One region of the Bacillus sp. URHA0034 genome, then DNA from elsewhere that is predicted to be linked to it. Evidence: predicted binding sites of a transcription regulator. Region 1 holds the regulator's gene; each other region holds the start of a gene.
The links. The regulator Rex, encoded in region 1, represses fermentation and respiration genes when NADH is low (regulators of the CRP and FNR family bind a similar motif). The targets are predictions, from matches to a motif close to TTGTGAAATATTTCACAA.

Region 1 (7,567 bases):
CATTTACAATAATCAAAGAATATCGAGGACGGCTTCCATTGTATCATATGGACGTATACCGAGTAGCGGATGCTTACGAAGATCTAGGCTTTGATGAATACTTTGCAGGTGAAGGAGTTACCGTAGTGGAATGGGCCCATCTGATTGAAGAGCAGTTGCCAGAAGAACTGTTAACAATCTTTTTATACCATCAAGGTCAGGATCAGCGGAAAATTGTCTTGAAGCCTAAAGGACCTAGATATGAGCAATTATGTAAGGAGATATTTTAGATGACCATTTTAGCGATAGATACTTCTAATTATGTTTTAGGAGTAGCGCTGTTAGAAGATAATCAGGTGCTCGGTGAATATATTACCAACTTAAAGAAAAACCACTCTGTTCGAATAATGCCTGCAATCCAAACCTTAATGAAGGATTGCGACAGAGTACCTGCTGATTTAACGAAGATAGTGGTTGCAAAAGGGCCTGGATCCTATACAGGAGTTAGAATAGGCGTAACCGTAGCAAAAACGTTAGCCTGGACCTTAAACATACCCCTTGTTGGGATTTCCAGTCTTGAAATATTAGCAGCCGGTACAGGGCGATACTTTAATGGGTACGTATCACCACTATTTGATGCTAGAAGAGGGCAGGTATATACAGCTCTCTATCAATATCAAAACAGTAAGTTGGCAGCGGTAAGGCAGGATCAGCTCGTTATGTTGGCTGACTGGGCCGCTGGCCTACAAGAATTGGACAAACCTATTTTATTCGTCGGAAATGATTTACCATTGCATCATGTTAAAATCGAAGAGATTTTAGGAAATAAAGCTATCTTTGCCGGCATAACAGAGCACAACCCTCGGCCAGCAGAGCTGGCGGCATTAGGGCAGGATAAACCAGGAGAAGATTTACATTCCTTTGTTCCAAATTATATTCGCTTGGCAGAAGCTGAAGCAAAATGGCTGGAGGCAAAGGGAAAAATTCTAAATGGATAGGGTTAGAGATAAATGGTAGATTCTTATGTTTTTCGTTTTATGAGGGAAGAGGATATTGACCAGGTATTAGAAGTAGAGCAGGCCTCCTTTACCACACCATGGAGTCGAGAGGCATTTTTCAATGAAATACACAATAATAAATTTGCTGTTTATATCGTCCTTGAGGAGGATAATAAAATCATTGGGTATTGCGGCACATGGATCGTCATTGATGAGGCCCATGTAACCAATATAGCGATCCTCCCCGGCTATAGGGGCAAGAAACTGGGCGAAGCTTTATTAACAAAACTAATTTCGACAGCCCGTGAAATGGGAGCAAGGAGTATGACACTTGAAGTCCGTGTGACTAACCATGTCGCTCAATCCCTTTACCGAAAATTCGGGTTTCAAAACGGCGGGATTCGAAAAAATTATTATTCCGATAATCAGGAAGATGCATTAATTATGTGGGTGAACTTATGAAAAAAGATTTATGGATAGTAGGAATTGAAACTAGCTGCGATGAAACCGCCGTAGCGATTATAAAAAATGGCCGTGAAATAGCAGCGAATGTGGTGGCATCGCAAATTGAGAGTCATAAAAGATTTGGAGGGGTTGTCCCTGAAATAGCCTCTCGTCACCATGTTGAACAAATAACCATCGTAATAGAAGAGGCACTGCGCCAAGCGAAGCTAACATTTTCGGAAATAGATGCCATTGCCGTTACAGAGGGCCCAGGTTTAGTGGGCGCATTGTTAATTGGGGTAAATGCTGCTAAGGCCCTTGCCTTCGCTCACAACAAGCCATTGGTGCCGGTTCACCATATCGCTGGGCATATTTATGCAAATAGATTGGTAACTGAACTAAAATTTCCACTCCTGGCCCTCGTCGTTTCTGGCGGGCATACGGAGCTTGTTTATATGAAGGAGCATGGTCACTTTAAAGTGATTGGTGAAACAAGAGACGATGCAGCTGGTGAAGCGTATGATAAGGTTGCAAGAACTTTGAATATGCCTTATCCAGGCGGCCCTCATATTGATCGTCTGGCCCATGAAGGTAAACCGACAATTGACTTACCAAGGGCATGGCTTGAGGAAGGATCATACGACTTTAGTTTCAGTGGTTTAAAGTCAGCTGTTATCAACACGGTCCACAATGCAGAGCAGCGCGGAGAGACCATTGTCCCTGAGGACTTAGCAGCAAGCTTTCAAGAAAGTGTCATTGAAGTGCTTGTGAAAAAGACTGAGAGGGCTGTTGCAGAGTATCAAGTTAAACAGCTATTAGTAGCAGGAGGCGTTGCTGCCAATAAGGGACTAAGAACCACCTTGGAACAGACCTTTTTAAAACACCCTGAGGTTGAATTGGTGATACCTCCACTTTCATTATGTACGGATAATGCAGCAATGATTGCTGCTGCCGGCAGTGTTATGTTTGAAAAAGGAATCAGGGCTGGCTTGAACCTTAATGCCAATCCTGGGCTTGATATCGAATTATATAACGAATAGTCCTTCCGAATCGGGAGGATTTTTTTGTATTTAGAACAGAGAATTGTCCAGCTCCAGCGCCCTAGCGGCTAGTGTCCTTCGCGCTTCGCCCTACGATAAGTGAACATCGAATCGCTGCCGCTCTTCGTGTTGTCTATCTCCAGCGCCTAGGGGCTCGGGGTCATAAGCCAAACCGTCAAGAAGGCTAGAGAGCAGCCTTCTCGCCGGCTCGTCTTATGCCTGTCGCCCCTGATCAAGGCGCTTACGCTTTTCGAATTTCCTTTATCTCAGTTGAAGCACTCCAGGCCATACGCTTCTGAACAATGCGCCTGCGCTTTTCTTGCCTGTGGATAAAAAATTCTGAAAAGTAAATATAATATTCACAATTTGTGGATAGATATCAACAATCTGTGGACACTGTGGATAAAAGTGGGGATAACTGTGGATATTGTGGAAAACTGCAACAAATGTTTATATAAATACTATTTAAAATGTGCGTAACCTTGTGGACAACTAAATTTCATGTTAAAAAAAAACCGGGAAAATACCCCCGGTTTCGTCATTATTCGGCAAGCGCAGCCCATTCATCCATTAACTGCTCCAGTTCTGTTTTTGCTTTTTCATTCTGAATATTAATATCTAATACCTTTTCATGATCTTGAAAAACCTCTGGATCACATAACTGTTGTTCAAACGCTTGAAGTTGCTCTTCAAGTTCCTCAATTCGCTGTTCCACTTCATCTAATCGTCTTTTTCGCTGGCGTTCAAGTTTTTTACTCTCTTTATCCTGTTGATAACTATTTTTTTCGATTGAATCCTTCTCAGCGGTTTTCTTAGCAGAGTCTGCTTGTGCGAGTGCCGCTAGTTCTTCCTGTTCGAGTTTCTTATCCACATAATAATCATAATCCCCCAGATACTCTAAGCTGCCCTTAGGACTCAGCTCCAACACCTTAGTCGCAATCCGGTTTATGAAATAACGATCATGTGAGACGAATAGGATGGTACCAGGATAATCAATCAAGGCATTTTCCAGTACTTCTTTGCTGTCGAGGTCGAGGTGGTTCGTCGGCTCGTCTAAAATAAGCAAATTGGCTTTTTCTAGCATAAGCTTGGCAAGTGCGAGCCGTGCTTTTTCGCCGCCGCTTAAGGTTGAGACAATTTTCAATACGTCGTCACCGGAAAAAAGGAAATTACCTAGAACTGTCCGGATTTCCTTTTCGCTTTTTAAGGGATAGTCGTCCCATAATTCATTTAACACTCGCTTATTTGAGGTTAATTCTGCTTGCTCCTGGTCATAATAACCAATTGCAAGATTGGTCCCATAGAGGATGGTACCCGCCAGTTGAGGCAGCTTCTTGATAATCGTTTTTAAGAGTGTCGATTTCCCAATTCCATTGGGTCCGACTAATGCAATACTTTCTCCTTTATAGGCCCGAAACGAAATATCCTCCGAGACCTTTTTACCTTCATACCCTACAGCCAAGGATTCTATCGTCAATACATCATTGCCGCTTTGTTTTTCAATTTCAAAGGAGAAGGTAGCTGATTTCTCATCTCCAAGCGGCCGGTCCATTAACTCCATTTTTTCAAGCTTTTTACGGCGGCTTTGGGCTCGTTTCGTCGTAGAGGCCCTAGCAAGATTACGGTGGATAAAATCTTGCAGATTAGCAACCTCTTGCTGCTGTTTTTCATAGAGTTTCATATCGCGCTCATAATTGGCTGCTTTTTGATCAAGGTAGGCACTATAGTTGCCGGTAAATCGTTGGATTTGTTTCCGTGATACTTCGTAAACTTGGGTGACAACTTTGTCTAAGAAATAACGGTCATGGGAAACAATCAAAATGGCACCATCATATCCCTGTAAATATTGCTCCAGCCAGGAAAGGGTATCGATGTCAAGATGGTTAGTAGGCTCGTCCAATATTAAAATATCAGGTTTTGTTAATAACAGCTTTCCTAAAGCGAGCCGGGTCTTTTGCCCTCCGCTTAAGCTTGTAATCATCAGTGAACTGTTGTGAAAGTTTAACCCGTAAAGGACGGAGCGAATATCGGCTTCATATTGATAGCCGCCCTGCTCTTTAAATTTAACCTGGAGCTGATCATATTCTTTTAAAATACGCTCATATTTTGCACTATCTTCAAAAATATCAGGGTCGGCCATTTGTTCTTCGAGTTGACGAAGCTTTTTTTCCATCAATCGAAGCGGTTCAAAGACGGTTAACATCTCATCCCAAATCGATAAATTTGATTCAAGGCCGGTATTTTGCGCTAAATAACCGATGGTTACATCCTTGGGTTTAATAATCTCGCCGCCATCATGGGACAGGTGTCCGGCAATAATCTTTAATAACGTGGATTTCCCAGCGCCATTCCGACCGACAAGGGCAACGCGGTCGCGGGTTTGTAATTCAAGCTTTATATTCGATAAAATAAGGTCAGCCCCATAATATTTTTGCAGTTGGTTTACTTGCAGTAAAATCATTTATATTCACCTCTATTAAAAAAACAAAACGTAAGGATTATGTCGCATGGTAATATAAGACAAAAGCTGTATTCCCATTTCATCTTTAAAGTGAAACCTTTCACTTATATAAGCAGCAAATCAGTCTTTACTATATAAATAGTGTACCGTATTAGCGTAAGGTCGGCAATAAAGTGAGGATTTATGGCACTTTTTTCAAGAAAAAATACATATTCGTTCAAAGTTTCACACACATTGTGGTAAAAATAGTGTATTATTTTTTCGTAGGGGGATTTTTTTATGGCAGAATTTACGCATTTCAATGACGAAGGCAGAGCTAAAATGGTGGACGTTAGTGACAAACCCGAAACCGCACGAACGGCTCTTGCTCATTCGAGTATTACTGTAAGTGATGAAATCTTTCAAAAGATATCAAACCATGAAATGAAAAAAGGCGATGTTTTAGCGGTCGCACAAGTAGCAGCGGTAATGGCTGCGAAAAAAACATGGGACATTATTCCAATGTGTCACCCGATTCCACTAACAGGGGTCAATATATCCTTTTCATGGGAAAAAGGCCAAAATGAGAGCCATCAATTGCATATTGCTGCAGCCGTTAAAACAAAAGGAAATACAGGTGTTGAAATGGAAGCGCTCACAGCGGCATCAATTTGCGCTTTAACCGTTTATGATATGTGCAAAGCAGTAGATAAAGGTATGATCATTGGACCGACATACTTAGTTGAGAAAACAGGCGGAAAAAACGGAGACTTTAAAAGAACGGAACAAGTTAAGTAATATTTACATTTTTGGAATGGGGTGTGGGAGATTATGAGCAATGAAACGATGAAGATACCACAGGCGACAGCAAAACGGCTGCCCCTCTATTATCGGTTTTTAAAAAATCTGCATACTTCCGGGAAACAAAGAGTTTCGTCTGCGGAACTAAGTGAAGCGGTAAAGGTAGACAGTGCAACGATTCGCCGAGATTTTTCATACTTTGGGGCCTTGGGGAAGAAAGGGTACGGCTACAATGTCAATTATTTGTTAACCTTTTTCCGTAAGACACTTGATCAAGATGAACTAACAAAGGTTGCGTTAATTGGGGTTGGTAATCTAGGAACAGCCTTTTTGAACTATAATTTTTTAAAAAACAATAATACCAAAATAGAGGTTGCCTTTGATGTCGATCCGGAAAAGATGGGTGCAAAAGTTCGGGAGGTTCCTGTTTATCACATGGATGATCTCGAAAAGGTGCTCTTAGAGCAAAAGATATCCGTTGTCATTCTTACGGTTCCAGCCCCTGTTGCCCAAGTGATTACCGACAGGCTGGCAAAAGCCGAAGTAAAAGGGATTTTGAACTTCACGCCCGCACGATTAAATGTCCCTGCATCGATTAGAGTTCATCACATCGACTTGGCAGTGGAATTACAGTCTTTAGTTTATTTCTTAAAACATTATCCAACAGAAGAAATAGAAGAATAATGATAAAAGGGTGTTTTACTAACAAAAATTAGTGAAACACTTTTTTTGTCTCTTTACAAACGTAACAGTGTTATGTTACATTCTATTTTAGAAAGGGGTTATCTAAAATGAGCGACGAGTTAATTTCTAAAAAGGAGCTGCTGGATCTTGCCGGTATTTCTTACGGCCAGCTGTATCGATGGAAGCGGAAGGATCTGATCCCGGAAGAGTGGTTTATCCGAAAATCCACGTTCACAGGACAGGAAACGTTCTTTCCAAAAGAAAAGATTTTAGAGCGGATTAATAAAATCCAGACCATGAAGGATAATTTGTCTTTGGATGAATTAGCAGATATGTTTTCACCTAATATTAGTGATTTAAAGCTGGAAAAGGATGACCTCATAAAACGTAACATTGTTTCACCATCTGTTATGGATATTTATTTGGAAATGGATAAAGGCAGTCATCAGTTTACCTTTTCAAGAATGCTCGAAGTTTATGTATTAGAGAAACTTTTACAGTCTGGGGAAATAAATTTAGATGAAGGTAAAATGCTGCTTCAAGTCTTAAAGGACAATACGCAGCTGATCAAACAGAGGAAGTGTGAATTAGTGATAACAAGAAAGCTTGGCGTTTCCTCTTGCCTGCTGCTGATTAATGCAGAGGCCTTTCATTTTGAACCCGGAACAAAAGTGGTCACTGTATTATCAATGATGACATGTATGGAAGAAATAAAAGCTAAATTATTATAAGGGAGAATGACTATGGAAACGAATCGAAGAGGGGACCTGGTCATTAATGGACTTGGTTCATCCAATGGGGGACATTTTTCTTTGGTTACGCTGAATGGAAGCGGGACAGTAAATAGTGACCTCGAATGTGAGGAATTAGAATGTAACGGCTCCGGAACGTTGAAGGGGAATGTAGCAGCCACAAATGTAATAATTAACGGAAATGCCCGGTTCCATGGAAATATTGAGGGCGAGATGATGAAAGTGGATGGGACAGCCAAGGTTGCCCAAAATCTTTCGGTGAAAAACGTAAAGGTCTCCGGAAAAGTCAATGTTGAAGGTAAAGTAAAAGCGGAACAGATCACCATTCATGGTATTTTAACAGTGGGTGAAGATTGTGAAGCTGAGAGTTTTAAAGGAAAATATCGCTTTACAATTGGCGGGCTTCTAAATGCAGAGCAAATTGATGTG
Region 2 (7,567 bases), 3.1 Mb from region 1:
GATTGCTAAGGCCAAAACGCGACATGGCTCCGAAAAATCCCCCAATTGCAACCAATGCGATATTTAACATGATTTTTTCACCTCTGCTTTTCTTTCCATTCCCAGTTGATAGCCGAGCCATGAAAATAAAAGACCACCCCAAAGACTAAGAAGAACATAAAGAATAGCTGTCCCCCATCTAGCTGAATTAATCAAATGGACGGTTTCAACACTGAAGGTAGAAAAGGTAGTAAAAGAACCGATCAGTCCTGTTCCTAAAGCAGTGATGACATGTGGGTGAAGTGATTTAACTTTCGGTAAGAAATTGGTCAGCCACCCTAAGATAAAACTACCCAGCATGTTTGTGATAAAGGTCGCTAATGGAAAGGCATGAAACCACCATTGATTAAAATAAACGCCTAATAAATAGCGTAAGATAGCCCCAATAATTCCGGCGATTCCGACAAGTAGAAATTTCAACTTTCCTCACTCCAATGTAAAACTTACCTAAAAATAACGAACTCCTACCAGTATCTTCTGGTAGGAGTCATTAGCTCTTTCGGCAATTATCGTGAACTCCTTCGTTTTTTCCATTTTATATGTGTATTTTAACAAAAGGAGTGGCGGATTCCAATCTTTTAATAGGCTTATCATGGTAGGTTAGAATCGCAAGTTGAGATGATTTCCAGTATAAACCACAAGACAAATGTAACCGCTTCCATTATAATAGGTAGTAATAATAGGAGAGGGGATACAGCAAATGGAACTTTTAATCGAACAATGTGAGCATAACCAGGCAGAAGAACCATGTGAAAAATGTACTCCGAACAATGATAGGGAAGAAAGTATTGATATCTCAGAATATGATTATCATAAAAGATTGTGGTTTTAATATGACACACTAGTAGGTATGCTCCTTAATTTCAGCCTTGCATTCTCAATACATGAATTTATATGGCCTGTTTCCAAGTTTCATTTTGGGAACAGGTTTTTTTCTATTCGGAATTATTTTCGATATGATGAGGTGGAGGGGAGCTCCAAGTTTTCATTGATTAAAATTTGATGCATATCTCATAGGTTAAAAGCAATTTAAGAATATATTTACAGCGTAAGAAAATAATATAAATAAAAATTTTGGAGTTGGTTTAGATGGGGTTTGCCTTTTATTTCTTTATCTCTTGGCTTATCACAGTTATTTTTACAGTTATGAAAAAAAGGCTTACATTTGTAGAGAACTCATTTGTATTTTTACTGATGCTCATTATTAGTATAAATTTCTCCTGGATCATTTCCGCAGAATTAAAACTAGTTATCCTTTCTAAGGAGCCGTTAGATTATACAGCTTTTATGATTAACCGAAGCATCGGAATTCCATTTATTATTGTGGTCACCATTAATTTTATGAAGAGTGTTAATTCTATCGGAAAATCCTTAATCATTATGGTTTGTTCCATTTTGATACAGGTGATCTTAGTGAAATTGGGCACTAATTTTGACGTCACTAATCGGGAAAAATGGAATATCTTGTACGACATTATCTACTTTGCTCTACTTCACCTTTTTGCGGTTTATTCCTTAAAATTTTTTCAGAAGCTTAAACAAAGTGAGGCGATGAGCTAATGAGAATGTGGGAAAATTTTGATAAGAATGAGATTTCCTTACTGATCATCTTGGTAGTCGCCTATATAGCCTATTTTCTACTGAGTAGAAGGGTTAACCGACAAGTTAGAATACTGGGTTTACTTTGGGGTATAACGATTGGGATCTTATTTGATTTTACAATCGGCGGAGGTTTAATGGATTTCTATAGGATTAATGATTCGAACCATTATGAGGTGTCTGATATTTTTTATTATCTAGACTTTGGACCTTTTGGATTTTTCTTTTTTTATTTCTATGAACTCTTCCACATTAATAGAAAAACATTTATTTATTACACGGTGGCTTGGGCCATTATTGGAGTAGCCGCTCAGTGGCTGTTCACCTGGCTTAATGTCATTACCCTTCAAAATGGCTATCATTTAGTCTATTCGTTCCCCATTTTTCTTATCGTACAAACCGCTACGGGAGCTTTTTTTGAACAAGTAAGGAAAAAGGAACGAGTTCTAGTAAAAAGTTAAACTTGGATTAGCTGACCAAATTGAAAGGCTGCCATTCGCAGCCTTTTTGATCCTTGATAATAAACAAGCAATGCAGCCTAGGTCTACATTGCTTGTTTGAATTTAGTTAGTTATGCGCTGACTTTATGTTTTACGTTACCTGTTTCTTTATTAGCGACTTTTCTGAAGAATGGAACTACCCAGCGGTCTAAACCAATTCTACCAGCGTTGTAGCCTGCTGTTAAGATGATAAAACCTAAGAAAATGTCTCTAGGGTTATGAGATACCGTTCCTGCAAGGAAGAAAGAGAAGTTCATCACTAGACCAAAGAACATGGCTGCAGTTGTTAGGCATCCTAAGATTAAGCCTAAACCAATTATTGTTTCGCCCCAAGGAACGATCACGTTGAAAATATCAACATTTGGTAAGGCAAAGTGTTTTAAGAAATCGACATACCAGCCAAACACGACTGCGCCGTCTGGGCCTTTTACGGGGTTAGCGATCGCTCCTTTTAGGAATCCAGAAGCATCGAATCCGCCTGTTAATTTTCCAATTCCTCCACTGATCCAAGAATAACCAAGGTATAAACGTAAAACAGTTAGGATGACTGCTGAAATTTTATTCTCTCTTAAAAATTTGTTAAACATAAATGATTCCGCCCTTCGTTTTTTGTTTTTGTTGTTTATGGTTATAATATATACCTTTTTAACATTAATAACTTAGTTATGTGAATAAGTTCACAATTTGTTAAAAATGTTTTGACAGAAATTTGAACGCAGAAATTTTCCCCATTAAAATAACTACATTCATTAATAGAAAACTGAGAGTATTTAAAAATACTCTTTATTTTTGTTAATATTTTTCCAAGCTTCACCAAACAATAGTAAAAAAGGAAAAATGGGGGAATGGTGCAATGGGTGGTCCGTTAGAAAGGGATCAGGTCGTTCTGATTGTAACATCGATAATTATTGGAACGTTGGCTCGTATTATCACAATCAAAGAAGATTTCAGACAGTATCCGAGTTATCCGAATGGCTACTTAATCCATTTAGTCTTAGGGTTTGTTGCTGCGGCATTAGGAGCTGTTGCCATCCCGGCATTAATGACCAAAAACTTTATTGCCGTAACGTTTTTAACATTGGCAATCCAACAATTTAGGGATGTTCGAAAATCGGAACGGGAGAGCTTAAAAGACTTAGAAAACACAGAATTTGCCTACCGTGGTGATGCCTATATTGATGGAATTTCAAAAACCTTTGAATCAAGAAATTATTTTTCCTTATTGGTTGCTTTAGGTACTGGAATCACCATTCAGCTTGTAGACAGCAAATCAAGTTTAATAAATATTGTTTCTGGTGCCATTGTTGGCTTTATTCTAATCTATGTCTTAAAACGTTTTTCAAAAGGGAAAACGATTGGAGATATTGCTGAGGTAAAAGAGGGGAAAATTGAAGTTAAGAATCATGAGCTGTTTGTAGATGGAATCTATGTCTCTAACCTCCTTGGGACAGAAAATGCTTCCAAATTGTTTCAAGAGGAAGGGAGAGCTGTGATTATTTATCCGAAAAAGGACCATTTTCGTGTTACATTAGAGAATTTCGGACAAAGGCAGGCAGCTCTATTTGAAGCAACAAAAACATTGGGGGTAAAGCGATACCATTTTACACGGAGAGATTTTAATGATGGCCGCGTGGTCATTACTTTAGTGCCGATTGTTAATGACATAGACGGTCTCATTGAAGTAGTGAAGAAAACCCCTCTTCTTGAGAGTAGTAAGAAAAGTCCGGCTGTTATGAAGTCCAATATGATGGGGAGGGAATAACGGTGGGACGTGAAGGAGGTACAAAAGTGAATTATGATATCCTCGCTCTAGTAACGTTAAATAAGGATCGAATCTTGGGTGGAAAACAGCTGACCCTGCTGGCTAATGATGAAGAAGAGCAGCAAACGATGACGGCGGATATTGCCAAAGCGCTGAAGGCGGATGTGGTGAAGATGACGTCAGGTGATTATTTGGTTATAAGAGGATAAGAGTTGAAATGAAGCCTTTATCTTGGTGTATTCGAGATAAAGGCTTTATTATGAATACATAAATATGAATATATCAACGATAATGGACATAGAAACTGTTGATAATTTGTATGATGATGACAAGGCAGTTGTATGTGTCCGCTTGAACCGTCTTGAGGATAGGAATCCTAGAGAAATTAGGATTCTTGTCCTCATAAAAGCTTCATGAAGACAAGATCGAGTGAAAACCGATAAATTTTGTCTGTATGACCGTTGCATGAGGACAAGATCGAGTGAAAACCGATAAATTTTGTCCGTATGACCGCTCCATGAGGACAAGACCCAGTGATAAACCAAAAGCTTTGTCCATATCAACGTTCTATTGCTCCTGCTGTAATAGCAAGTGTGGAACTTTAAAGGCTTAAATATAAGGGGGAAAAGAACATGATTTTAGAAGCTGCTATGCTGCAAGTTAAAACTGGAATGGAAGAGGATTTTGAAGAAGCTTTTCGACAAGCATCAATCATTATTTCTTCCATGAAGGGATACATTACTCATGAATTACAGCGCTGCATTGAAGTTGAGGGTAAGTATTTACTTTTAGTGAAGTGGGAAACGATTGAAGATCATACCGAAGGCTTTAGGGGATCCAGTGAATATCAAGAATGGAAAAAGCTCTTACATCATTTCTATGATCCGTTCCCAACCGTTGAACATTTTGAGCAAATTCCCCTTTAATATGATAATAATAGAATAGGTTAATATTTTAATTATTTATCCGGAGTGATTTTAAACAATTCTAACCAAAAAGCCTGTGTAAGCTGATCTACACAGGCTTTTTTCAGAGATTTCCACCAGATTTCTATCTCTTCCGAGCAATGATATATCCATTCGTAACCTTATCAAATCCAATACGTGGATAATATTCCATCGCAGTTGGAGATGCCAACAGCAATAAGGTCACTTCCTCACCAATTTGTTCTTGCACCTGTCTAACTAATTCCCTGCCAATCCCATGATTTTGATACTCCTTATCAACCGCCAGATCAGATAAATAGCAGCAATAGCTGAAATCTGTAATCGCCCGAGCGACTCCAACCAGTTTTTCATTTTCCCATGCTGAAATAAGAAGATCTGCCTTTTCAATCATTTTTTCTAAACGCTGTAAATCTTCATATGGTCTTTTAAGCCCCGATGTTCGAAAAACAGCTGATAATTCTTCCGCTGTAATCTTTGAATTCACCTGATATTTGATATTTTCCATGTGTCTGTTCATCCCCTTTATTCTTTATATCAAGATTATATTTTATAGCTGATATGCCTAAAAGTGTCAGTTATAATATATTTAACCATGCCAGTTTACTGAAGGAGGGGGCGACCAGATGATTGAGATTACCGTAGTATTAGAGAACAAAAGTGAAGAACCCTTATATCTACAACTTTATAACTATTTTAAACAAGAAATCCAAAATGGAACTATCAAACCAGGGGAAATGCTGCCATCGAAACGAAAACTATCTCTACATCTTGGAATTAGTCAAAATACAGTAGAAACTGCGTACCAGCAATTGCAAGCGGAGGGATACGTGGAAGGGGTACCGAGAAAGGGGATTTTCGTTAAAGAAATCCAGAGGGACTTGATTCCAGCCAATCGCCGAATGTCCCTCAACAGTCAGAAGGTCTTTAAAGAGGAAAGTGAGCCCTATAGCGTGGACTTTAGCCACGGACGAATCGCTCTCGAACATTTTCCTTATACCATTTGGCGAAAGTTAACCATTCAAAGTCTTTATGAAGACCAGAGTACATTTTTCTTAAACGGGGATCGCCAGGGGGAGCTGCCACTTCGAGAGGAAATTGCGAAATACATTTATCACTCTAGAGGGGTAAAGTGTTCACCAGAACAGATTATTATCGGGGCGGGAACACAATACTTAATTGGATTATTAACCATGGTGATTGGCAGAGATGTCATTTTTTCGATTGAAAACCCTGGGTATCATCGAACAAGGGAGGCTTTTAAAGACCAAGGAGTGAACTTAATACCTATCCCACTGAATGATAACGGGATAAGCATGAAACACTTATATAAAAGTAAGGCACAAATAACTTATGTCACACCTTCCCATCAATTCCCAATTGGAATGGTCATGCCTATTACTAGAAGACTGGAATTGTTAAAATGGGCGGAGGAAAAGGGCCGGTACATCATCGAAGACGATTATGATGGCGAATTCCGATACAGAGGTAAACCGATACCCTCCCTGCAAGGATTAGACGCTAATGGAAAGGTAATATATTTAGGGACATTCTCTAAATCATTGATTCCCTCGATTCGGATTAACTATATGGTTCTACCAGGGACATTATTAAAAAAGTATACCGACCACTTTTCCCTTTATAAGCAGACGGTGTCCCGTTTGCATCAGCACACACTATGGAATTTTATGAAAACGGGACATTGGGAAAGGCATCTAAATAAAATGAGAACGGTCTATCGGAGAAGACAACAGACATTAATCAGCTCCATTAAGAAAAATTTAGGTGATCATGTCAGAATTATTGGGGATGATTCAGGGCTGCACATTTTATTAGATGTTCAAAATGCTATGTCAGAAAAAGAATTAATCGAAAAAGCAAAAGGGGAAAAAGTAAAAGTCTATCCAACTTCTGTTTATTACCAAGATTTGAATGCAAACAAGGGATCAATGGTTCTTTTAGGTTTTGGCGGGCTTACCGAATGTGAAATCGAACAAGGTATTTTATTATTAAAAAGGGCTTGGAACTTATAGTAGATTCCAAGCCATACTATTAATTCATTTCCTGAAGTTCATTTACGGTAACGAATTTGTAGCCTTTATTTGATAGTGTTTGTAAAATTCCCTTGATCGTTTTCAATTCTTCACCGCTTTTATCATACATGGGGTGAATCAAGATAATGGAACCAGGCTTCACATTTTTCTCCACATAATTTACTTTATCCGTTGATGAGGCATAGTAACTGTCTGGTTCCATATTCCAAGTGATCGTATCTCTATTATGTTTGTATAAGTAATAGGGTAATCCAACAAGTTTTTTGCCATTCGGCGGGCGGAAATCAATTTCACCACGATAACCTGCTTGTCGAATTAATTGGTCTGTTTTTTGAATTTCCTCTTTAATGTATGAAGGGGATTTAAATACCATTCGATTATGAGAATAAGAATGATTGCCAATTTGATTTCCTGAATCAGCGATTTTTTTCGCTTCAGCCGGATTTTTTTTGATTTCATTTCCGATAAGAAAAAAGGTTGCTTTTGCATTGTAGGCCTTTAATAATGGTAGAATGTCTTCTACATTTCTTGTTGGCCCATCATCAAAAGTTAAAGCAACTACCTTTTGTTTGGTGCTTACCTGGGAGGTTAATCCACCAAACAACTGAAGGGTTCTAGAATTCATTAGTTTATAGATGCCAAGTAATAAAAAGAAAACAAACACGACGA
Region 3 (7,567 bases), 2.2 Mb from region 1:
AAGGAAAACTAGCTTTTTTTTATCCATGTCATTCTCCAATTCTTCCTAGGAACTAGTTTCCCAGAATAATAGAAAACATATCTACTATATAGTACTAGAAAATGTTGATTTTTGGAATGAAAAAAAGCAAACTGCAATTTTATGGAAGCTTATCCAACTTCAATGCATATTCGCGGACTATCTCCACCGTGACTAATTTTCGGGTGGGTATATTTCCCTGTCTGGCAAGATTATTAATCTGCTGGGTAACCTCATTGATATAATCAGTCGTAAACGGTTTGCCGGCTTGGCATAATGCCACTGCTTCTTCGATATACCTTTCTCTTAATTGGTCAAGAGAAAGAAAATCATTAATTTTTTTATTTTGTTTGCTAACATGTGCGGTAATCTCTTTATGAACACTCATCCCTTTCAACCCCTTTATTGTCAATATTTTAGAACACTCTTTTCCCGAGAATTAGTAAATCTCTTTCGATTCCATCTAATTCTGCTACATTCGGAAGGTGTGCCCATTTTTCAAATCCAAAGCTCGTAAACAGCTTAATGCTTGGTTGATTATGGCCAAAAATGAACCCAAGTAAAGTTTTGATCCCAAGCCGTGGACAAGCATCAATGGCTTTTTGGATTAGGAACTTACCGAGCTTTTTCCCGCGAAAATCATGATGAATATAAATACTTACCTCGGCAGTCGAGTTATAGGCAGGTCTGCCATAAAATGATTGAAAGCTGACCCATGCACAAATTTTCCCGTTCGTTTCTACCACCCATAACGGACGAAACGCAGCTGAATGCTCGTTGAACCACGGCATCCTGCTTTCAATCGATACCGGTTCTAAGTCGGCTGTAACCATCCGTCCGGAAATAGTGGAGTTATAGATGTCAATAATGGTTGACATGTCATTTATTTCTGCATCTCTAATTGTGAAAGCTTCATACATAGGAAAAGTCCACTCCGTTTTAATTAAGATAGATTTTATGATAGCTCGGTATACCTTTTATTACAAGAACATTCGCAAAGAAAGACCCTTTCCATGAGTGAAAAGGGTCCTTTCTTTAAATGGCGCCTGATTGGCAGCCATTTGTCGTTTCGATACTAAGACGTTCGCTTACCAGCGATGGGCCTTAGCATTGCTCCTTAAGATGATCTGATTTTGCGACACTCTTGTTTGACCGTTCACCTGTGCTTTGGTGTGCTTCGGTCTCGTAAAAGTGTAGTGAAAAAGCTCCGATTGGGAATCTAATTGATCTCTGTAGCTCATCAACTATCACCTCATCATAGGATTTGAAACGGATATTCAAAAGAATATCATCCTTATCATTTGTAAAAAGGAAGGAAAATAGTCAATAATCTTAAATGAATCAAAAAAGCCCTAAACGTTAAAATAAAAAGGCAGTCAATAACAATGAAAAAGGATGATTTTTAATGGAAATGTCAGGAAATACAATTTTAATTACCGGAGGGGCATCAGGTATTGGCTTAGCGTTTGCCGAGCGCTTTTTAGAGAGAGGCAATGAAGTCATTATTGTCGGCCGCCGCGAAGAAAAATTACGCGAAGTTAAGGAGAGATTTCCAACTATACATACGAAGGTTTGCGATGTATCAAAGCAGGACGAGAGAATAAGTTTGTTTGAATGGGCAACAAAAGAATTTCCCCAAGTAAATGTACTTGTTAACAATGCCGGTATCCAGCAAAGGGTCAATCTTTTGAATCCACAAGAGAATTGGGATTATTACCGCAATGAAATTTCGATAAATGTCGACGGTCCGATTCATTTAACCATGTTGTTTACACCACACCTTCAAAAACAAGCGCAGGCAGCCATCTTAAATGTAACATCTGGATTAGCGGTTATGACTGGTGTTTGGGTGCCCGTTTATAGTGCAACAAAAGCAGCACTTCATTCTTTTACTACATCACTGCGCCATCAGCTGGCAGAAACAAACATCGAGGTTGTCGAAATCCTGCCTCCTGCTGTCAACACCGATTTAGGAGGAGCTGGCTTACATACATTTGGTGCTCCGTTAACTGATTTTGCCGACACGATTTTTGCCGAACTTGAAAAGGGTGAGGTTGAAATTGGTTATGGCGGCACGAAGGAGAGGCTTCACGCGACAAGAGAAGAAATTATGCAAGGCATTAAAGGAGCATGGCAGAACTTTTTGAAAAATAACCCCGGCTTTCGCAGCTAAAGACCATAACTAGTGTGCTTAAGGAGAAATATATGGCTATGTAATCGCTTTAAAAACAGTAATAAAGTGTTCACAAGATTATTCATTAGATTGATGTAAAATGAATACATCAATTAGTTTGTGATTCGACTCACAAACCAAAATACAACGTGCAACACAAAAGAGGCGAATAAAATGGTTCATTTATCTTTAAGCGCACTACTGATCCGTTTTGTATTAGGAGGACTGGCTGTTGTCGCATGTACGCTCGTCGCCAAGAAGCTTGGTGAAAAAGTTGGCGGCATCTTTGCAGCATTCCCAGCTGTTTATCTAGCGGCATTACTGACGATTGGTTTAGACTTTCATGGCGGTCAGCTCATTTCCCATTCAATCATGTTATCAAGAGGCGCTATTTTTGGAATGGCGATTAATATAGTAGTGGCACTTATTGCAGGCTATCTCCTTCCCAAGGTTGGCTGGAAAAAAGGTATTGTCCAGTCGATGGCCTGTTGGTTTGCTGTTTCAGTTATCGTCGTATTGATTTCTTCACATTAATTGAAAAGGGTGAGCAACATGATTAAACAAGATTTATTTATGCGTTTTTTACTCGGCGGGACAGCAGTTTCTTTAAGCTATTTGATTACAATCGTATCACCATGGAAGATCTTAGCAGGAATCTTTGCAGCGTTTCCGGCGGTAATGCTGACAGCTGTTATTATGGTAGGAATTTCATCTGGAACGAAGAAAGCGACAAATATCGCCCGAGGTTCCGTTTATGGAATGATGGGAGGAATTATTTGTGTTATCGCTGTCCTCGTATCTTTACAGGAAACAAACAATTGGCTCTTTAGTATTACCATTGGTTTAGTCTCTTGGCTAGTAAGTTCTGTTACCATTTCAACCTTACGCGAGCGCGCGGTAAGGAAAGCGGTCCGTCAGGCTTAAATAACCATCAATCCTCTGCATTTTTGATGCGGAGGATTTTTTTATGAAAAATCCAAATAATGCTTGTATTATCTGAAATTTCGGAATAAAATTAGAGATGACATACTAACCGGTAGGTATGTATTGAATCCTTCCTGCATACTCTTTTATTGAAAGAAAAACTAGATTTCAAGAATATGAATGGAGTGAAAAAAATGCATTTACGACTAACGGACGAACAAAAAATGGTGCAAAAGACAATTAGAAGATTTGTAGAAAAAGAACTCATTCCACTTGAAAATGATGTATTGAGAAATGAACGTGAAGGAAGACCAAGTCTACCTCCCGGTAAATTAAAAGAGCTGCAGCTAAAGGCAAAGGAAGCTGGCTTCTGGGGAATCAATACGCCTGTGGAATATGGCGGTGCTGATCTTGGACAAATGATGATGGCCATCGTCTTAATGGAAGTATCAAAAACCTTTGTTCCATTTTCATTTGGCGGCTCGGCAGATAATATTCTTTATTATGGAAATGAAGAACAAAAACAAAAATATTTACTTCCAACGATTAATGGCGAGAAAAAATCCTGCTTTGCGATGACTGAGCCAGGTGCTGGCTCTGATACAAGGAATATTAAAATGACAGCTGTTAAAGACGGAAATGACTGGGTACTAAATGGTGAAAAAACGTTTATTACCGGCGGGAATGAAGCTGATTTTGTCATGGTTATTGCGATTACCGATAAACAAAGGCATCAAGAAACACAGGGCCGTGAAGGTGTGACGTGCTTTATTGCCGACCGTGAGATGGGCTGGAAATCCGAGTATATACATACGATGGGGGACTGGGGTCCAGCCGGCTTAGTATTCGATAATGTTCGTGTTCCTGAAGAAAATATCCTCGGCGAATTACACAAGGGATATAACCTTGGGTTGGAATGGATTGGCTTTGCCAGATGGATCGTCGGGGCCAGAGCAGTTGGATCGGCCGAGCGTTTATTGCAAATGGCAATTGATTATTCAAGGGAACGGATTACCTTTGGTAAACCGATTGCCGAACGACAAGCAATCCAATGGCAAATCGCCGATTCCGCGGTTGAAATTGAGGCAGCCAGATGGCTTGTATTAAACGCGGCGTTTACGCTCGATCAGGGTGAAGATAACCGTCATCTTGCCTCGATGGCGAAGCTTTATGGCTCAAATATGGGCAATCGAGTAGTCGACCGTGTTCTGCAAATACATGGCGGGATGGGGTATACGAAGGAATTGCCAATTGAACGCTGGTACCGTGAAGCGAGATTGTGGAGAATTTACGACGGAACCGATGAAATCCAGCGTATGATTATTGCCCGCAATTTAATTAAAGGTCATGTCAAGATAGGTCAATACGTATAGAAATAATGTAAGCGTTATCTAAAATACTTTTTAAAACAGGAGGAAGAGAGATGGCTGGAAGATTTTCAGGAAGAGTGGCATTTGTTACAGGAGGAAGCCGAGGAATTGGCAAAGGAATTGTCGAGCTGTTTGCTGAAGAGGGGGCAAAGGTGGCTTTAATCGATCTAAATGAAGAGGCCTTAAATGAAACTACCAGTGAATTAAGAGAAAAGGGCTATGAAGTTTATTCAAAGGTTGCCAATGTCGTTGACTCGGAACAAGTAGAGACGGCTGCTAAAGAGATTTACGAGACATTTGGATCCTTAGATATCCTTGTCAATAACGCTGGGGTGATCAGAGATAATCTGTTATTTAAAATGACGGATTCTGATTGGCAAACGGTCATGGATGTCCATTTAAAAGGCTCCTTTAATGCTGCTCGTGCTGCACAAAAATACATGGTCGAGCAAAAATATGGGCGGATTATCAATATTTCATCTACTTCTGCACTTGGTAATCGCGGCCAGGCCAATTATGCCGCGGCAAAAGCAGGCTTACAGGGCTTTACCAAGACACTAGCCATTGAGTTGGGCAGATATGGCATCACAGCTAACTCCGTAGCGCCTGGCTTTATTGAGACAGAAATGACGAAAGAAACAGCGGCAAGGATTGGGATCACTTTTGATCAATTAATTCAAGCAAGTGTAGCTCAGATTCCGGTGGGCAGAAGCGGCAAACCGGCTGATATTGCCAATGCTGTAGCCTTCTTTGCTGATGAAAGATCATCGTTTGTGAATGGCCAGGTCATCTATGTGGCCGGCGGGCCAAAATGCTAATAGGGTGAGGTGAGGATCATTGTTTAACGACCAAATCGGTAAACAATCAAACAAAGTGAAAAATGCAGTGGAAAGAGGAGCCGTTAAGAAATTTGCGGAAGCCATCGGTGACCTTCATCCAATTTATTGTGATGAAGATACAGGGCGGCTTTCCCGATACAGAAACAATATTGCTCCGCCAACCTTCCCAAGGGTATTTGATTATGGTGTGATTGAAGGGTTAAATTTGCCCAATAAGGGCTTGATACACGGGGAACAAACCTTTCATTATCTGCGGCCGTTAGTAGTGGGTGAAGAGGTTTACTGTTACTCAAAGATAAAAAATTACTTTGAGAAAAAAGGGAACTTTGGTCAGATGGGGTTCTTGGTATTGGAAAGCTTTGGGGAAGATGAAGCCGGCAATATTATTTTCAGTTCTACATCTACCATTGTCATCTCAGAAGCAGTAAGGAAGGTGTTGGTAAAATGAGTTCACTAACACAATTACAAGTTGGAGAATCCCTTCCGGAAGTGCAGCTTGAACCTGTCTCACGGATGGATCTAATTAAATATTCAGGAGCCTCTGGGGATTTTAACCCGATTCATACCATTGATGATGAGGCGAAAAAAGCAGGGCTGCCTGGGATTATTGCTCATGGGATGTGGACAATGGGCAATTTGGCAAAGCTGTTTACTGCTTCCTATGAAGAAGGGTTTGTCCAGGATTACTCCATTCGTTTTAAAGGGATGGTATTTTTAAACGATGTAGTGACCCTGAAAGCAACATTGACTGAGAGGCAGGAACAAAATCTGCATTTTAGCGTTCAAGCGGTGAACCAGCAGGGAAATGAAGTACTAAAGGGTGAAGTAGTCTATCACCAATATGGTCATTAACAATTGAAATATGCCCGGCGTGTAGGAAGATTCCGTTTTTCATGCTGGGTTTATTTCTTTCAGTATATGAGATACCACTGAAATGAAGTTCGATATAAAAACTATAAACATTAAAGAAGGGTGATGCCATGTCTACGAAATTGAAAACCAGCTATAATCCGCCCGTTTTTTCTTCATATGAGGAGGAAAGGCGCCATTTGAAACAAAAATTAGCTGCATCTTTTCGCTTGTTTTCTAAGTTTGGCTTTGATGAGGGAGTGGCAGGTCACATCACTGCACGTGATCCAGAGCTGAAGGACCACTTCTGGGTGAATCCGTTTGGGGTTCACTTCAGTCAAATTTCTGCCTCCGATTTAATACTTTGTAACCATGACGGGATGGTCGTGGAAGGGAAGTATCCTGTTAACCGAGCTGCCTTTGCCATCCATTCCCAAGTTCACGCTGCACGTCCTGATGTGATTGCCGCAGCTCATTCACATTCTGTTTATGGAAAATCATGGTCTGCCCTTGGCCGCCTCCTTGACCCCATCACCCAAGATGCTTGTGCGTTTTATCAAGATCATTCCCTGTATGATGATTTTACCGGTGTCGTTTTAGAAATTGAGGAAGGAAAACGGATGGGTAAAGCTCTCGGGAACAATAAAGCATGTATCCTAAGAAATCATGGCTTGCTGACAGTTGGAAAGTCTGTGGACGAAGCAGCTTGGTGGTTTATTACGATGGAGCGTTCATGTCAGGCACAGCTTCTGGCTGAAGCAGCAGGGAAGCCTGTTTTAATCGATGATGAAAATGCACGGGCAACCTATGAAACCGTGGGTGTTTCAAATGCGGGCTGGTTTCAATTTCAGCCATTATGGAATCGGATTGTGAAAGAACAGCCGGACCTTTTGGAGTAATAGAGCTATCTGGAAGAATGAGGGATTCCGTTTATAAGATTCATACATAACCGGGAGGATTGGGAATGAAAATTGGTGTCGCAGGTACCGGAGCAGTCGGCGGTTATTTTGGTGCCTTATTGAAAAAGGCAGGAAATGAGGTCACCTTTCTAGCACGGGGAAAGAGGCTGGAAAGAATGGAGGCAGAAGGACTGACAGTTGAAAGTGAAGCAGGGACTTTCACGGTAAGTGGGACTTTCACGGCATATTACGAGTCATTTCAAGATATTGACCTGCTCTTATTTTGTGTGAAATCAACCGATACAACCGAGGTTGCAGAGAGATTTGCACCATTTCTAAAAGAATCATGTCTAGTGATGACGCTTCAAAACGGAGTAGACAATGAAGAAGTACTCAGCACAATTTTTGGCGGAGAACGTATTTTATCTGCGGCAACATATATACAAGCAATGTTGAAGGAAACTGTTGTGGTGAGACAAATTGGCGTCCCGCCAA
Region 4 (7,567 bases), 1.3 Mb from region 1:
GTTCTTGTCTTTTTCTGAGCAGTTCCAAATAACGAGCATGACCTTCTGTCCCAGCCTTTAGGAGTTTAACGAATTCATTGTTGTCGCTCATCATGTATAATAAACCATTCATTTGTCTTTCCCACATTTCGCTAATTCGTTTGATTCCTTCAAATGGTTGATATGATTGATATGTTTTATCATTTGTCATCCAAATCACTCCTTCTTTTGGTCATTTTACAATTTCATCTGGTTTTTCTAAATGCTTACTTAACGGGAACATTAATGCTTTAATCTGCCTGGCAAAAAGATTTACAAAGCTCTTTTGATTTTCATATAATAAGCTGCCGGCTTGTTTGACAGTTTTTATATACTGCTCTCTGCCTCTCTTTCTTAGTGCAATATATTTTTCTATCATCTCAAGATACTTATCCATCGACATGGTTCTGGCAAACCGCTCGCATGGGGCTGTTACTATATTTAGCGTTTTTTCTTGGACCTGGTCAATTTGGGTATTAATATCTTCATAAGATTTTAGCGGGAAGAAATGCTGCTGGCTGGTTGTAGACATTAAAAACTCTTCTCGGGCAGTTTTTTCCCAAGTCGAAAATTCTTGATAAAATTGAGCAGCAAGTTCAATAAGATTTCCTTGATTCCGCTGAACACCATCAGCAAACTGCTTTGCCGCTCTAAAGAATAACCAATCCCGCTGATTTGCGCGCATCGCCCATTCGTCTAATTCACCAAAGACATGCTGCCATAGCAGGTCTAAGCTCGAAAGCTGTTCTTCGCTTTTTTCCTGTTTACCAGTATCTTCTACTAGTTGTTTTTTCACATCCGTATCTTCAACCTTATTTTCCTCTTGCTCGGATAAATCTTTCTCCGTTTCTTTTTTGTCAGCCATTCATTACTCACCCTTTCAAAAGTTATTAACCCTTATTCCTATAATTAACATGGAAGATTTTGTAATCTCTTAAATTATTGTTTTAAAAAAGAAATTTGTAAACATCCTAATTTCGACAAAACACAACATATTTTTAAAATAATTCTTTTAATCACAAATGGTTCTTGCGGTTTATCTCCATTTTCAAACTAGAACTAATGTTAATACCGGTATTTTTCGACATTCTTGCTACTTTGTTCACAAAAAATTCGATAATTCCTATCTCTATCTAGTCAATGAGCATCCTTATTTACAATCACTGAGAATCTAATGTTGTAACAAGTAATTCAGTCCCAAGGTATGGGACTGAATATAGATCAGCAGCGTTCTAGATTCCTTTGAAGGCCTGTTGATAGATGTCAGCTAGTTCGCTGATAAATGGCTGTTTTGGATTTGCGATTGTATCTTGATCATCAAAGGCATGTTCCGCGAGTTCAGCGACCCTGCATTCAAATTCTTCCTTATTTACACCATTTGCTTGAATACTCATTGGAATATCCATCTCTTGTGCAAGGGCAACTACTGCTTTTATTAAGCTATCTATTCCCTCCTCTGTGGTGCTGGCAGGGAGACCGAGCATTCTAGCAATTTCCGCATAGCGCTCATCCGCAATAAAGTGTTCATATTTAGGATAAGTCATGAATTTATTTGGTTTTGCAGCGTTATAACGGATTACATGAGGTAATAGGATCGCATTGGCACGGCCATGTGAAATCTTAAACTCAGCTCCCAGCACGTGGGCAAGGCTATGGTTAATTCCTAAGAAAGAGTTAGCAAAGGCCATCCCTGCTATGGTAGAGGCATTGTGCATTTTTTCACGGGCCAGTTCATCACTGCCATCTCGATATGCTCTAGGTAAATATTGAAAGACAAGCTGAATAGCCTTTAAAGCAAGTCCATCTGTAAAATCATTTGCTAATACCGAAACATAGGCCTCAATGGCATGTGTCAAAACGTCCATCCCCGTATCAGCCGTTACATGATTAGGAACCGTCTTAACAAACTGTGGATCCACGATTGCTACATCAGGTGTAAGCTGAAAATCGGCAAGCGGATACTTAATATTTGTTTTTTTATCTGTTATTACTGAAAATGCCGTAACCTCTGATCCTGTACCAGAAGTTGTCGGAATCGCAACAAATTTAGCCTTTGTCCGCATTTCCGGAAATTTTACGACACGTTTTGTCGGATCAAAGAATTTATGTGTTAAGCTCCGAAAATCTGTATCAGGATGTTCGTAAAAAAGCCACATCGCTTTGGCCGCATCCATTACCGATCCTCCGCCTAAGGCAATAATGCAATCAGGCTGGAACTTACGCATTCTTTCTGCTCCATCCATAACTATTTCAATGGTTGGCTCGGGTTCAATATTTGAATAGGTTTCAAATTGAATGCTGTTCTGATTCTTTTTTAAATAATAAAGAACCTTATCGACATAGCCATTTTTCACTGGACTCTCGCTTGTAAGGATAAAAGCTTTTGTAATACCCGGAATGGAAGCTAGGGTTTGCACCGAATTTCTCTCAAAGAAAACCTGTGATGGTACCTTAAACCATTGCGTGAACGTTCTTCTTTTTGCAACTTTTTTTATATTAATCAGATTTTTGGCCCCGACATTCTGTGACACAGAATTCCCTCCATATGTTCCACATCCTATTGTTAAGGATGGAAGCGATGTATTATAAATATCCCCGATCGCTCCATGTGTCGAAGGTGTATTAACCATAATCCGCCCCGCCTTTAAACGTAGTGAAAATATATCTACCAAATTCTGATTTGAGGTATGAATAGCTGCTGAATGTCCTAACCCGCCGTATTCTAATGTTTCTTCAGCAACTGTTAAGCCTTCTGCAAAACTATTAACTTTGTAGCAGGCTAAAATCGGACTTAATTTTTCGCAGGATAGCGGTTCATTTGGACCTACTCCTTCTAGTTCTGCAATTAAAATTTTTGTATTATCAGGTACCTTGATTCCAGCAAACTTGGCAATCTTAGCGGCAGGCAGCCCTACAATTAAATTGTTAATCGAACCTGTTTTTTCAAAAATAACTGCCTTTTCTACCATTTTTCGTTCATCTTCACTTAGAAAATAGCAATTATTTGCAATTAGTTCTTGTTTTACTTCATTATATATTTCTTGATCAATAATTAAGGCCTGTTCTGAAGCACAAATCATTCCGTTATCAAAGGTTTTAGATAAAATGACATCGTTGACAGCACGTTTGATATTGGCTGTTTTTTCGATATAACACGGTACATTACCAGCTCCCACACCAAGTGCCGGTTTCCCAGAGCTATACGCTGCCTTTACCAAGTTTGGTCCTCCTGTAGCTAAGATAAGGGAAATCTTTGGCTGTTTCATTAAGGTTTGAAAAGCTTCATGCGAAGGAGATTCAATCCACTGGATACAATTTTCGGGAGCACCTGCTCTAATCGCCGCATCCAGAATTATTTTTGCTGTTTCAGTACAGCATTGTTGACCATATTGTGGAAAGGCAAAGATAATCGGATTTCTTGTTTTAAGTGAAATTAAAGATTTAAAGATAACTGTGGATGTTGGGTTTGTAATTGGGATTACACCAGCAATAATTCCCACTGGTTCTGCAATTTCAACCATTCCTTCATTTTCATCCTCATTAATTATCCCTACCGTTTTCATTTCGCGAATGTTATTGTAGATAAACTCTGTTGCAAACATATTTTTAAAAACCTTGTCTTCATAAACCCCGCGTCTCGTTTCAGTTACCGCTAGCTTCGCAAGCTTTTTATGATTTTCTAGCGCAGCTAAAGCAACTTCCTTTACGATCTTATCGACCATTTCCTGTGTATAACCGCGAAATTCCCCCAACGCTTTTTCTGCGTTATCTGCTAACTGGTTAATTGCTGCTGTGATCATTTGCTTTTCTTGAACTACTTTCTCTTCTACAGCCATTTATTTTCACCTCATATTTTGTCAACTTCCTGCCTGCCCAAAACAGAATGCAATAGGTTAAGACCTTTAATTCTTCTGGCTAAAATATATCATCTGAGATTCTCGAAGTTTGTCGAAATTTGCGTAAAAATGAATGAATAGCCATTCATTTTTGAATAATTCACAAAATGTTCAATAATAACAGTGGCAGCATAAAAAAAGATCCTAAACTCTGTTTTGCTAGAGTTTAGGACCTTCTTCAATTTAATCAGCCTGTATTACGGAGTCCTGCAGAGATTCCACTAATAGTAAGAAGGACTTGGGTTAAGATTTCCTCATCCGGCTCTTCTTGTTTCCGTAATTCTTTAATCAGTTCAACTTGTAAAAAGTTTAACGGATCCACATAAGGATTGCGTCGATATACTGATTCCTTAATGTTCGGTGTATGGTCGAGTAATTCGCTATCTCCTGTGATCTTAAGGAGAATCGCTTTTGTTTTTTCATATTCCTCAAGAATATTCGTAAATATTCTGTCGGCTATGGTTTTGTCTTCAACAAGCGTTAAATATTCTTTGGCAGTTGTGATATCTGCCTTCATTAAGGCCATATTTAAATTATCTATTGTAGATTGGAAGAATGGCCATTTCGCATACATCTGCTGTAGTAGCTGCAGATTTTCCGTGCCTCTTGATGCGAAACTGTCTAAACCTGTTCCAGCAGCATACCAAGCCGGAATTAGCTGACGGCTCTGCGTCCAGGCAAACACCCATGGGATGGCCCTCAGGTCTTCAAATCTTCCACGATTCTTACGGCTCATTGGTCTTGAACCAATATTTAAGTCTCCGATTTCTTTTAACGGTGTTGCTTGGTTAAAGTAAGTAAGGAAATCAGGGTCACTAAAGACAAGTGATTGATATTTAGATAAAGCATAACCAGAAATTTCCTCAACGGCCTCTTCCCAAGCACTTTCACGGAGTGTTCCCTGCTCTTTTTGTAAAGAATGGGCCGCTGAAAGAAGAAGGGTGGATGTTGCTTGCTCCAAACTGCGATAAGCGATATCTTCAAGCAAGTACCTAGAAGATAAAACCTCCCCTTGCTCGGTAATTTTAACACCATCACCAATTGTTTCTGCCGGTTGTGACAGGATACTCTTATTTAAGGTACCGCCGCCGCGTCCTAATGACCCGCCGCGGCCATGGAAAAACTTAGGACCAATTTGATATCTTTTCGCCAACTCATGAATTTCGATTTGGGCTTTATACAGTTTCCAGTTAGCTGTTAAGGTTCCTCCATCCTTACTTCCATCAGAGTAACCAAGCATGATTTCCTGTTGATCCCCTAAGATTTGAAGATGCTTACGGTAGATAGGCATTTCAAAAAGGGTCTCCATAATTTTCGGACCTGCTGTTAAGTCATCAATTGTTTCTAAAAGCGGTGCAACATTTAGGTGGCTTTCAAGTGTACCATCCGCATGAAGACGGTAGAGACCCGCCTCTTTTGCGAATACAAGTACTTCTAATAAGTCACTTGCAGATCTCGTCATACTCACAAGATAGACGGTAATTGCATTTTTGCCAAACTCTTCATGTGCAGATTTTATCATTTGGAAAACTTTGATCATTTCTTGTGTTTCTGCTGAATAGTCCTCATTCAACAATAACAGTGGACGTGGATCCATTAGGATATTTTGTAATAGCTGTAATTTTTCCTGTTCAGGAAGTTCTGCATAATTTTCGGTGATTCTCACTTTACGCAGGATTTCTGTCATCGCGGCCTCGTGTTCTCCGCTATGGTTTCTAATATCAAGTGTCGCCAAGTGGAAGCCAAATAATTGTACTTGTCTAATTAACTTTTGAATGGTCCTTAGCTCATGATCACTAGGGTGATGCCTTTTTAAACTCCTATTAATCATTTTTAAATCAGCCAGTAATTCATCTGCTGTTTTGTATCCAATCTCGGATTTACCTACCTGCTTAACGCGTTCAATAATTACCGCTACGACACGACGGTAAACCTCCGTATGATTTGGCCACTTTTTATCATCGGTTAAGTATAAATCTTCTTTTTCCTCAAGGAATGTAAGAATTTCCTGATTGACGTTCACCCTTGTTGTCGAATGGCTGTATCGTTTCATGATGTCAATTAAAATATTTTTATATTTCTTTAATACAACTCTCCGCTGTCTTTGGAGTGTCTCCCAAGTAACATCACTTGTTACGTTCGGATTGCCATCACGGTCTCCGCCGATCCATGATCCAAAACGAAGGAAATTAGGGACGTTCCATGAAGTGGTTGGATAATATCTTTCAAGGCACTCTGCTACTTCCTGATGAATTTCAGGAAGAACGTCGAATAAGGTTTGGTCAAAATAATAGAGTCCATTACGCACTTCATCCAACACTGTCGGTTTGTGATCACGTAATTCATCTGTCTGCCAAAGGATTGCTACCTCATTGAATAGATTGTCCTCGAGCTTTTTCTGCTCCCTAGTCGTCAAAAGAGGATGATCGAGATTTTTCAAAATGACCGCAATACGCTGCTGTATCTCGAGAATAGAACGTTTGGTAGCCTCTGTTGGATGGGCAGTTATAATGAGTTCTAAAGACAATGTATGTAAGACTTTCTGGATCACATCTTCACTTACACCATGCTCTTTAAACTTTAGAATGGCACTCTCAATAGAAGCAGGCTGAACGATATTTCCTTCTTCAAGCTGATATTGTCTCCGTCTGCGAATGCGGTGATTTTGCTCCGCAGCATTGATCAAATGGAAATACATTGAAAATGCACGAATGACTTGTTTACGTATTGGTGAATCAAGGCTTGCAATTTCCGCCTTTAATTCCTCGTAAACTCCTTCATCGAAATGCTCCCGAAGTGTTTTGCACATGAGTCTTATTTTTTCAACTTTATCAAAAAGCTCGGGCCCGCCATGGTCGACAAGAATATCACCAAGCATTTTCCCCAGTAATTTCACATCACGACGCAATGGAAGACTGCTGTCATTTACTTTCAATTCTGTTGTCATTCTATCACCTTCCCCTTAATTCAAAAGATTCACTAAATTTTTTATATATAAATATAACATATTTTTTTGAATCATGTTCAACTTTTTATTTCATTTTTCTATTTTTTCTAAAAAAAATAAACCAGACTAGTATTTTTTCAGGTTTATTCTCCTTTATAGACATAGGTTTCACATTAAGTCCCTGCTCTATCAAAAACTAGTACATAGGTTTTTCGGTCGGTATTATCATAGGTTACCCTGATAGAAATTATTGTTTTATTGTCGTCGTCCAACTGGATCGTTTTGCTAGTTCCCCCTTCGATGGTTATTTCAGAATTGCTATAACTTGCGGTTGGATTAATCGTTACGGTTTTGGTATCACTTGCAACGGCTACATGATAAGTATACTCGCTTGAAGTAAATGTACTATCCCATGTTCCTTCAGATACCGTTAAGTTTGAAAGTGAAGCCTTGGTTGTTTTTTGAGCGGTTCCTATTGTAATCTGCCGGTTAGCGGCAAGCTGGGAAGAATTCGAGTTTGTTCTGGTTTGTGTTGGAAAGGAGCTTCCAGTCTGAGTTGGGAGTCCGCTTCCGCTTTTCGTTGAACTGTTACTTCCATTTTTTGTTGATCCAGTTCTTCCGTTTTGGGCTGATCCAGTGCTTCCATTTTGGGCTGGAACGTTGCCTTTTCCTGACGATGTATCTTGGCGTTCCACATGAACTGTGT

Region 2: a site for Rex is predicted at 2,804-2,821, ahead of ACZ9EE_RS29635 (DoxX family membrane protein). Genes of this name have one in related genera too.
Region 3: a site for Rex is predicted at 2,310-2,327, ahead of ACZ9EE_RS04320 (DUF3147 family protein). Genes of this name have one in related genera too.
Region 4: a site for Rex is predicted at 4,003-4,020, ahead of adhE (bifunctional acetaldehyde-CoA/alcohol dehydrogenase). Genes of this name have one in related genera too.

The regions. Positions count from the first base shown of each region.
Region 1 is NZ_JBWCDK010000002.1:2,638,472-2,646,038, reverse strand. Features, by position in the region: gene tsaE (tRNA (adenosine(37)-N6)-threonylcarbamoyltransferase complex ATPase subunit type 1 TsaE) at 1-269, shown strand, start outside; gene tsaB (tRNA (adenosine(37)-N6)-threonylcarbamoyltransferase complex dimerization subunit type 1 TsaB) at 270-977, shown strand; gene rimI (ribosomal protein S18-alanine N-acetyltransferase) at 990-1,439, shown strand; gene tsaD (tRNA (adenosine(37)-N6)-threonylcarbamoyltransferase complex transferase subunit TsaD) at 1,436-2,461, shown strand; gene ACZ9EE_RS14630 (ABC-F family ATP-binding cassette domain-containing protein) at 3,003-4,922, opposite strand; gene moaC (cyclic pyranopterin monophosphate synthase MoaC) at 5,202-5,699, shown strand; gene ACZ9EE_RS14620 (redox-sensing transcriptional repressor Rex) at 5,733-6,386, shown strand; gene ACZ9EE_RS14615 (YhbD family protein) at 6,494-7,117, shown strand; gene ACZ9EE_RS14610 (polymer-forming cytoskeletal protein) at 7,130-7,567, shown strand, end outside.
Region 2 is NZ_JBWCDK010000002.1:5,691,874-5,699,440, forward strand. Features, by position in the region: gene crcB (fluoride efflux transporter CrcB) at 1-70, opposite strand, end outside; gene crcB (fluoride efflux transporter CrcB) at 64-459, opposite strand; gene ACZ9EE_RS29620 (hypothetical protein) at 740-871, shown strand; gene ACZ9EE_RS29625 (hypothetical protein) at 1,129-1,599, shown strand; gene ACZ9EE_RS29630 (hypothetical protein) at 1,599-2,099, shown strand; gene ACZ9EE_RS29635 (DoxX family membrane protein) at 2,210-2,725, opposite strand; gene ACZ9EE_RS29640 (YIEGIA family protein) at 2,992-3,900, shown strand; gene ACZ9EE_RS29645 (capping complex subunit for YIEGIA) at 3,903-4,109, shown strand; gene ACZ9EE_RS29650 (antibiotic biosynthesis monooxygenase family protein) at 4,533-4,826, shown strand; gene ACZ9EE_RS29655 (GNAT family N-acetyltransferase) at 4,951-5,352, opposite strand; gene pdxR (MocR-like pyridoxine biosynthesis transcription factor PdxR) at 5,471-6,877, shown strand; gene ACZ9EE_RS29665 (polysaccharide deacetylase family protein) at 6,897-7,567, opposite strand, start outside.
Region 3 is NZ_JBWCDK010000002.1:399,256-406,822, reverse strand. Features, by position in the region: gene ACZ9EE_RS04345 (PAS domain-containing sensor histidine kinase) at 1-27, opposite strand, end outside; gene ACZ9EE_RS04340 (YpbS family protein) at 140-406, opposite strand; gene ACZ9EE_RS04335 (N-acetyltransferase family protein) at 435-938, opposite strand; gene ACZ9EE_RS04330 (YpzG family protein) at 1,107-1,259, opposite strand; gene ACZ9EE_RS04325 (SDR family oxidoreductase) at 1,424-2,191, shown strand; gene ACZ9EE_RS04320 (DUF3147 family protein) at 2,366-2,725, shown strand; gene ACZ9EE_RS04315 (DUF3147 family protein) at 2,744-3,115, shown strand; gene ACZ9EE_RS04310 (acyl-CoA dehydrogenase family protein) at 3,310-4,488, shown strand; gene fabG (3-oxoacyl-ACP reductase FabG) at 4,539-5,303, shown strand; gene ACZ9EE_RS04300 (MaoC family dehydratase N-terminal domain-containing protein) at 5,323-5,772, shown strand; gene ACZ9EE_RS04295 (MaoC/PaaZ C-terminal domain-containing protein) at 5,769-6,176, shown strand; gene ACZ9EE_RS04290 (class II aldolase/adducin family protein) at 6,305-7,072, shown strand; gene ACZ9EE_RS04285 (ketopantoate reductase family protein) at 7,138-7,567, shown strand, end outside.
Region 4 is NZ_JBWCDK010000002.1:1,379,850-1,387,416, forward strand. Features, by position in the region: gene ACZ9EE_RS08795 (polyhydroxyalkanoate biosynthesis repressor PhaR) at 1-190, opposite strand, end outside; gene ACZ9EE_RS08800 (hypothetical protein) at 212-883, opposite strand; gene adhE (bifunctional acetaldehyde-CoA/alcohol dehydrogenase) at 1,251-3,854, opposite strand; gene ppc (phosphoenolpyruvate carboxylase) at 4,102-6,861, opposite strand; gene ACZ9EE_RS08815 (cadherin-like beta sandwich domain-containing protein) at 7,035-7,567, opposite strand, start outside.